One region of the Geodermatophilus sp. SYSU D01186 genome, then DNA from elsewhere that is predicted to be linked to it. Evidence: predicted binding sites of a transcription regulator. Region 1 holds the regulator's gene; the other holds the start of a gene.
The links. The regulator LexA, encoded in region 1, represses DNA repair genes until DNA is damaged. The targets are predictions, from matches to a motif close to TCGAACANNTGTTCGA.
Positions count from the first base shown of each region.

Region 1 (3,517 bases):
GGCGACGGTGACGCGCACCCGGACCTCGCAGGCACCACCCGAGTCGTGCCGCCAGCCCAGGATCACCCCGGGCCTCCAGGCGCCGTCCACGTGGACCTCGACGCCCTGCGACTGCTCGGTGAAGACCGCTTCCCGGCGGACCGACATCCCTGACACGTCGACGACCGTAGGTCGCGCGACGACCACCGACCGTGAGCGACCGGGCGCGCAGGCTTGACGAACATGAGGCGCGCCTCTTGTCGCTCCCTGGCCCCGCGGCTCCGTCGCCGCAGGTCGGCGCCCGGTCCACCCCGGGCGCCGGGGCCCAGGGCCGCCCGGCGGAGCTGCTCACTCAGGGCAGTCGCAGGACCTGACCAGGGATGACCACGGCGCCGTCGAGGTCGTTCAGTTCCTCGATCGCGTCGACAACGGCGCGGACGTCCTGGTCGTCACCCGCGACGTCGGTGGCGATGGACCACACGGTCTGCCCCGACTGCACGACGACACTGCGCTCACCCGCGAGCCGGAGGTCGTTCGACCCCCCGCCCAGCAGGGGTGCGAGCCAGGATCCCAGGGCCAGCCCGACACCGAGCGCCAGGACCACCGACAGGCGGCGGGCCCGCCGGGTCAGTCGCAGACCGGTGCGCGCCGGCCGCTCCGCACGGCCACACCCACCCCGCACCGGACGACTCGACGGCGACGGGGTCACGCCCGTCGGCGCGGGTCGCGCCGGCCCCGGCACGCCCAGGCGGCCGGTACCCGCCGCGCGGGGCCGGACGCCCCCGGCCACGGCCGATCGCGCCGACCCGCTCGCCGGCCGAGCCGGTGCGGCTGGTCGCGCCGACCCGCTCGCCGGCCGAGCAGACGTGGCCGGTCGCGGGGACCCGGTCGCCGGCCGCGCCGTTCCGGCCCGCGACGGGGCCGGGGACACGACTGCCCGCCGCGGGGAGCCCGGCTCGCGGGGGGACGGGACTGCCCGCAGACGGGGCCGCCACGGCACCTGAACCGCGTCGTCGAACTCCAGCACCGCACGCTGCACGCCTGTCACGACCACTCCTCTCGCCGAGCCCCGGACCGTCGAACGCGTGTTCGATCCGAACGTCTGTTCGATGTCTACCGGATGGCTCCGACGAAAGCCACACCACCCCGCCCCCACTTCGAACACGTGTTTGATCGGGCGCGTCCGGCGCGCTACGGTCGGTCCGGAAGGACGAGACGCGCTGCATGGGCAGCCGGCGAGGAGGCGACGGTGGCGGAGAAGAGTGGGACGTCGGGGAGCCGCCGGAGGACGCCGGCCCCGCCGGCGACCACCGGGACGGCAGCCGTGCGCACGTTCCCCGACCGGGGCGAGGCCGGCGACGGCCTGACCCAGCGTCAGCGGCGCGTGCTCGAGGTCATCCGCGACTCCATCGAGCGCCGCGGCTACCCGCCCTCGGTGCGCGAGATCGGTGAGGCCGTCGGGCTCTCCTCCGCCTCCTCGGTCGCCCACCAGCTGACCGTGCTGCAGAAGAAGGGCTGGCTGCGCCGCGACCCGAACCGGCCCCGGGCTCTCGACGTCCGCCTGCCCGGTGACACCGCCGTGGAGGTCCCGCAGCCGGCCGCCGCCGGGTCCGACGAGACCCCGGCCCCGACGTACGTGCCGCTGGTCGGGCGGATCGCCGCCGGTGGCCCGGTCCTGGCCGAGCAGGCGGTGGAGGACGTGTTCCCCCTGCCCCGCGAACTGGTCGGCGAGGGCACACTGTTCATGCTCAAGGTCGCCGGTGACTCGATGGTGGAGGCGGCCATCTGTGACGGCGACTGGGTCGTCGTGCGCCAGCAGCCGACCGCCGAGAACGGCGAGATCGTCGCCGCGATGCTCGACGGCGAGGCGACGGTGAAGACCTACAAGCGCCGCGACGGGCACGTGTGGCTGCTGCCGCACAACCCGGCGTACGAGCCCATCCCCGGCGACGACGCCACCATCCTCGGCCGCGTCGTCACGGTGCTGCGCCGGGTGTGATCCCTCGGTCCGCCGGGGCCTGACGGTCCTGGCGGACCGGCCCACGGGAGCCGTGCCCCGTCCTCGCGCGCGGTCTGCCCGGCCGCAGTGGAGCGCCCCCGGATACGGCTCAGGTGCGGCGGCGCAGCTTCCCGCCCACCCACACGACAGCGGTGGCCACCAGGGCGGCGACCAGTGCGGCCGGCACCAGCGGGATGCCGCCGTCGGAGGCGGTCAGCAGGCCCGGCAGGGGGCCGCTCGACGACTCCGACGCCGTAGCCGGACCGCCGGCGGCCTGCTCGGCCGCGATCGGCACGACGGTCACGTCGCCGGGCACCCCCTCGCCCGCCACGAGGACCCCGCTGCCGTCCGCGGTGAAGCTGATCGCCTCCCCCTGGGGCGCGTCGGGCAGCGCCATCCGCACCGGCTCCCCCGCGAGGGCGCCGGCGACGTCGGAGCCCGACAGGGGCCACACGTAGGCGTCGGTGTACGTCCGCAGCGCCACGTGGCTCCCGTCGGCCGACACCGCTCCCCCGGTGACCATGAGCTGACCTGCGCGGCCGACCGGCCCACCGGTGGTCCCGGTGAGCGTGAACTCCACGCCGCCCACCTCGGTGAGCGCCACCGTCCCCGACTCGACCAGTGCGGTCACCGGGCGGTACACCTTGCTCGCGCCCAGCACCTCCTTGGAGACGAGGTAGGGCATGCCGTCGGGAGCCAGCAGGAGCGCCTCGACGTCCCGGGCTCCCTCGGGATAGCTGAGCCGGTAGACCGCGGTGCTGCCGTCGGGCCGCAACGCGAGCAGGGCCACGGTGTCGCGGGTGCCCTGGTTGTCGCCGGTGTCGGCCAGCCAGACCGTGCCGTCGGCGGCGAGGGCGAGGTCCTCGGGGTCGTAGGGGTCCACCGCCGCGCTGCGCACCGTGAGCACCCGGCAGGTGGCGTCCAGGACGTACACGTCGAGCTGGTCGCCGCCGTCGTTGATGGCGAGCATCCGGTCACCGACCACGACCAGGCCGGACAACTCCGGCAGTCGCGGGTCGGTGATCTGGCACTGCGTCGACGGGCCCGGCGCCGCGGCGTCCTCGGCGGACGCCGGCAGGGCGGTACCGAGGACGAGCGTCACCGCGAGGGCTGCCCCTGCTGCCAGACGTCGCCCTCCGGCACCGCTACACGGACGGCCGGCCAGCTCGGGCACCCACCCAGCGTGACAGCACGACTGCGTCCAGCCCGTGAACCACGCCCAACAGCAGGATGCCGACCGCCGCTCCCACGACGGCGTCGGTGACCCAGTGGAAGTCCAGCGAGACCATCGCCACCCCGGTCGCCACGGGACCGGCGACGCTGAGCAGCCGGAAGGTCCGCTGGACGGCGGGGGCGAGCCGGAACTCGACGGCCTGCCAGCGGGCCACACCCCACATGAGGACGGCGTTGGCGACGTGGCCGGAGGGATAGGACGCGCCGTCCCGGTAGAAGAACGACCCCGGGTAGGCCGGTGCGGTGCGGCCGGTCCCGTACTTGAAGCCGTAGACGACGACCGTGAGCAGGGCGAGGGCGACCAGC
Region 1 is NZ_JBJGYW010000018.1:49,985-53,501, reverse strand. It holds gene ACI784_RS14625 (hypothetical protein) at 1-156, opposite strand, end outside; gene ACI784_RS14620 (LysM peptidoglycan-binding domain-containing protein) at 332-478, opposite strand; gene lexA (transcriptional repressor LexA) at 1,229-1,978, shown strand; gene ACI784_RS14610 (hypothetical protein) at 2,088-3,080, opposite strand; gene ACI784_RS14605 (phosphatase PAP2 family protein) at 3,124-3,517, opposite strand, start outside.

Region 2 (3,517 bases), on a different contig from region 1:
TGCCCACCGACGACGACGAGATCCTCGCGTCCGCCGGGCTCCGGATGACCGACGAACGGTCCTTCCCCGCCGGCAAGACCGACCTCGTCGTGCAGCTCTGGGAGCGCTGAGCCGGACGCGCGGTGGGGCACACCGGTTCGCGCTGTCCGCGTCGGCGGTGTCATGCGGCGGTGAGCAGTGGTGGGCCGATCACGATCTCGGTGCCGTCGGGTCGCCAGGTGCGCCAGCGGCCGTCGGGTTGTCGCTGAACGCGGAAGCCGTGGTGGACCTTGGTGTGGTGCCGCTCGCACAGCAACGCGGAGTTCTGTAGTGACGTCTCGCCGCCGTTGATCCACTCCCGCAGGTGGTGCACGTCGCACCAGAAGGTGGGCGCCTGGCAGCCGGTGAACACACATCCCCGGTCGCGGGCCTCCACCGCCTTGCGCAGGTGCGGGGGCACGACGCGTTTGTCGCGGCCGAGGTCCAGCGGGGTGCCGTCGGGGGTCATCACGATCCGGGAGACGGCCGCGTCGCAGGCCAGCCACCGGGCGCGGGCGGCGGAGATCGCGGCCCCGAAGCCGGTCTCCCCGGCGCCGGGGGCGGCCTTCGGGTCGATCAGGTCGGCCAGGTCGATGCGCACCATCACCTGCGGCTTGACCGTGCGCAGCACCGGCAGCCCACCGGCGGCCAACTGCAGGTCGCACAGCTGCACCAGCGCATCGCCCAGCTGCTGGGCGCGGGTGCGGGTGTCCCCGGCGCCGCGGCCGGCCTGCACCAGGGCCTCCAGGGCGGTGCAGAACCTCTCCCCGCCGACGGCGTCCAGCTCGACCCGGGCGGTGAGGCCGCCGTCGGCGTGCCGGGCGAGCCACACCGCCCGGGTCTCGGTGGGATCGGGCTCGGCCCCGTCGGGCTCCAGCCGGGCCAGGTAGTGCGCCACGGCCAGGGTCAGCTTCTGGTACGGCAGATCCTTGGCCACGGAGGTCAGGGCGATATCGACCTCGGCGAGGTCCACGCCCTGTTTCTCGGCGGCGGCCCGTCGCTCCGCGCTCACGACAGGTGCGATCACGGCGACCTGCTCGGCCGTGACATCTCCGGCGGCGCAGGCCTCCGCGAGCGCCGGCAGCTGCGCCAGCGCCCGCCCGCCGCGCACCACCCGCGCCGCGGCCGTGCCGGACAACCGGGCGTGCCCGCGCAACCACGACTGCATGCTCTTGAGCCCGTCGTGCTCGGCGGCCTGGCGGGCGTCGGCGGTGCGCACGGTGCGGGCCAGCTCGGCGTCCAGGCGGTTGCGGGACGCAACGAGCGCGGCGGTGCGGTCCAGCAGCTCCCCGTCAGACAGTGCGTGGAGGTCGTCGCCGGCGAGGGCGTCCAGCACCGACGACAAGCCGTCCACGACACCTCCCGCCGCCTTCGATCACGTGTTCGAAGTCTATCCCGGCGAGAAGGCGCAGACCACCCGAATCCCCAGCTCAGAGCCATGTCCACAGATCACGAAGGCGTCTTGCGGAGGCTACGGAGATGCCCTCCACGTCGCCGCGCCAGGAGGCCCTCGCGGGCGCGGCACTGGGGTCGCGTCACCACCGTCGCGGCGCGCGGCTGTGCCGCCCGGCCACCGCAGCCGCCGAGCGAAGCCTCTCGAGCAGGTCAGCGGCGTTGCCGCAGGGCCCACACCAGGGAGCGGGCCGACTGTGCGAGGCGGTCCCGGCTGCTCCAGGCGGAGCGGCCCTCCGGCCGCCGGTCCCGCGCCACGGGCACGCTCGTGACCGGCCGGCGGGTGGCGCCGACGGCCAGCACGACGCTCGGCGCACCGCCGCCGAGCACGGCCGCCACGACCGCCTCCCGCACCTCCGGACCCATGGCGAGGAAGGCGCCGGCGTCCGGCGGCAGCCCGGTGAGCCGGGCGGCCAGCCGGCGGTGCACCGTCCCGCTCAGCCGGCGGGCCGCCGACTCGTAGGCGCCGCGGCGTCCGGCGAAGACGGCGTCGACGTCGCCGAGGGCGAGCCGGTCCAGCAGTACCGGCACCGCCTCCGGAGGGTCCTGCAGGTCGGCGTCGAGGCACACCCAGACGTCGGCGTCGGGCTCGGCCGCGAGGCCGTGGGCCAGCGCGGCGTGCTGGCCGCCGTTGACGGTGAGCCCGGAGACCGCGACGCGGGGGTCGGCGGCGCTGAGCGCCGAGGCGACCCGCACGCTGTCGTCGGGCGAGGCGTCGATGACCAGCCGCAGCCGCCAGTCCCGGCCGGCCAGCGCGGCGGCCACCCGCTGCGCGAGCGGGGCCAGCGTCGCCTCGTTGCGGTACACGGGGACGACGACGGCGACGCGCGGCCCGCTCATCCCCCGGCAGCCCACGTCAGCGCCAGGCCCTCGGCCAGGTCCACGGTCGGCGTCCAGCCCAGCAGCGCCGCGGCGAGCGACGGGTCGCTGACCCAGCAGTCGGTGTCCCAGTCCCGCCCCGGGTGCGCACCCGGCGCTGTGGCGATCGGCCGGCCGGTGACCCGCGCGGCGACCGCGACGAGCTCCTCGGTGGCGGTCTGCACGCCGGTGCCGATGTTGAGCACCTGCCCCGGCGGCAGGTCGTCGGCGAGCGCGGCGCGCAGGCAGGCGTCGACGACGTCGCCGACCCACACCCAGTCCCGCCGGCTGACCCGTGCCGGCAGCGGGACGACGGCGCCGCTGCGGGCCGCCGCCAGCACCACGGGGACCAGCCGCGTCGGGTGGTCCCCGGGGCCGTACACCTGGAACGCCCGCAGCACCGCCGTCCGCACCCCGCGCTCGGCGCCGGCGGCCTGCAGCAGCAGCGAGCCGGCGGCCTTGGTGGCGCCGAAGAAGCCGCGGGGCCGCAGCGGGGCGTCCTCGGTCAGCGGCGCCGCGCCGGCGCCGTACTCGGTGGATGAGCCCAGCCGCACCACGGCGCGGCAGCGGTCCGGCAGGGAGTCGACCAGCCACGGGCTGGTGTTGACCGCAACCGTGGCCGCCCGCTCGGCGGCCGTCGCCTTCGCCCGGCCGGCGGCGAGGGAGAAGACGACGTCGGGGTCGGCGTCCCGCACCGCCGCTGCCGCGGCCAGCGGGTCGGCGAGGTCGGCCCGGGCCCGGGTCAGCGGGACGACGTCCCAGCCCTCGGACCGCAGCCGGACGACCAGGTGGCGGCCGACGAAGCCCCCGGCGCCGGTGACCAGCGCCCTCACGCCGGCTGCGCCTCCGGGACGCCGGTCACCGCGGCCACGAAGGCGGCCCGCCGTCCGGCGGCCTCCTCGGGGGTGGCGGCGCGCAGGTCGTCCAGCGCGGCGTGCAGCCGCGGCACCTCGACGAACGGGTCGCGGCCGGCCATGTCGGCGATGAAGGAGCGGCGCAGGAAGGTGAACCCGGTGTCCATGCGGAGCAGCTCGGCGGCCAGCAGCATCCCCGGCACGGGGAACCCGCCCCCGGGCAGGGTCAGCCCAGCGACGCCGAAGGGCCGGTCGGTGACCGTGGCGCGGACGGCGTCCACGGTGCCGTCGACCAGCGGGGTGAACAGCTGCGTCGCGCCGCGGTCGATGCGCAG
Region 2 is NZ_JBJGYW010000031.1:39,753-43,269, reverse strand. It holds gene ACI784_RS20070 (hypothetical protein) at 1-110, shown strand, start outside; gene ACI784_RS20065 (DUF222 domain-containing protein) at 161-1,372, opposite strand; gene ACI784_RS20060 (glycosyltransferase) at 1,624-2,310, opposite strand; gene ACI784_RS20055 (NAD-dependent epimerase/dehydratase family protein) at 2,307-3,161, opposite strand; gene ACI784_RS20050 (aldolase/citrate lyase family protein) at 3,158-3,517, opposite strand, start outside.
Region 2: the regulator LexA is predicted to act here: its motif matches at 1,390-1,405, upstream of ACI784_RS20065 (DUF222 domain-containing protein).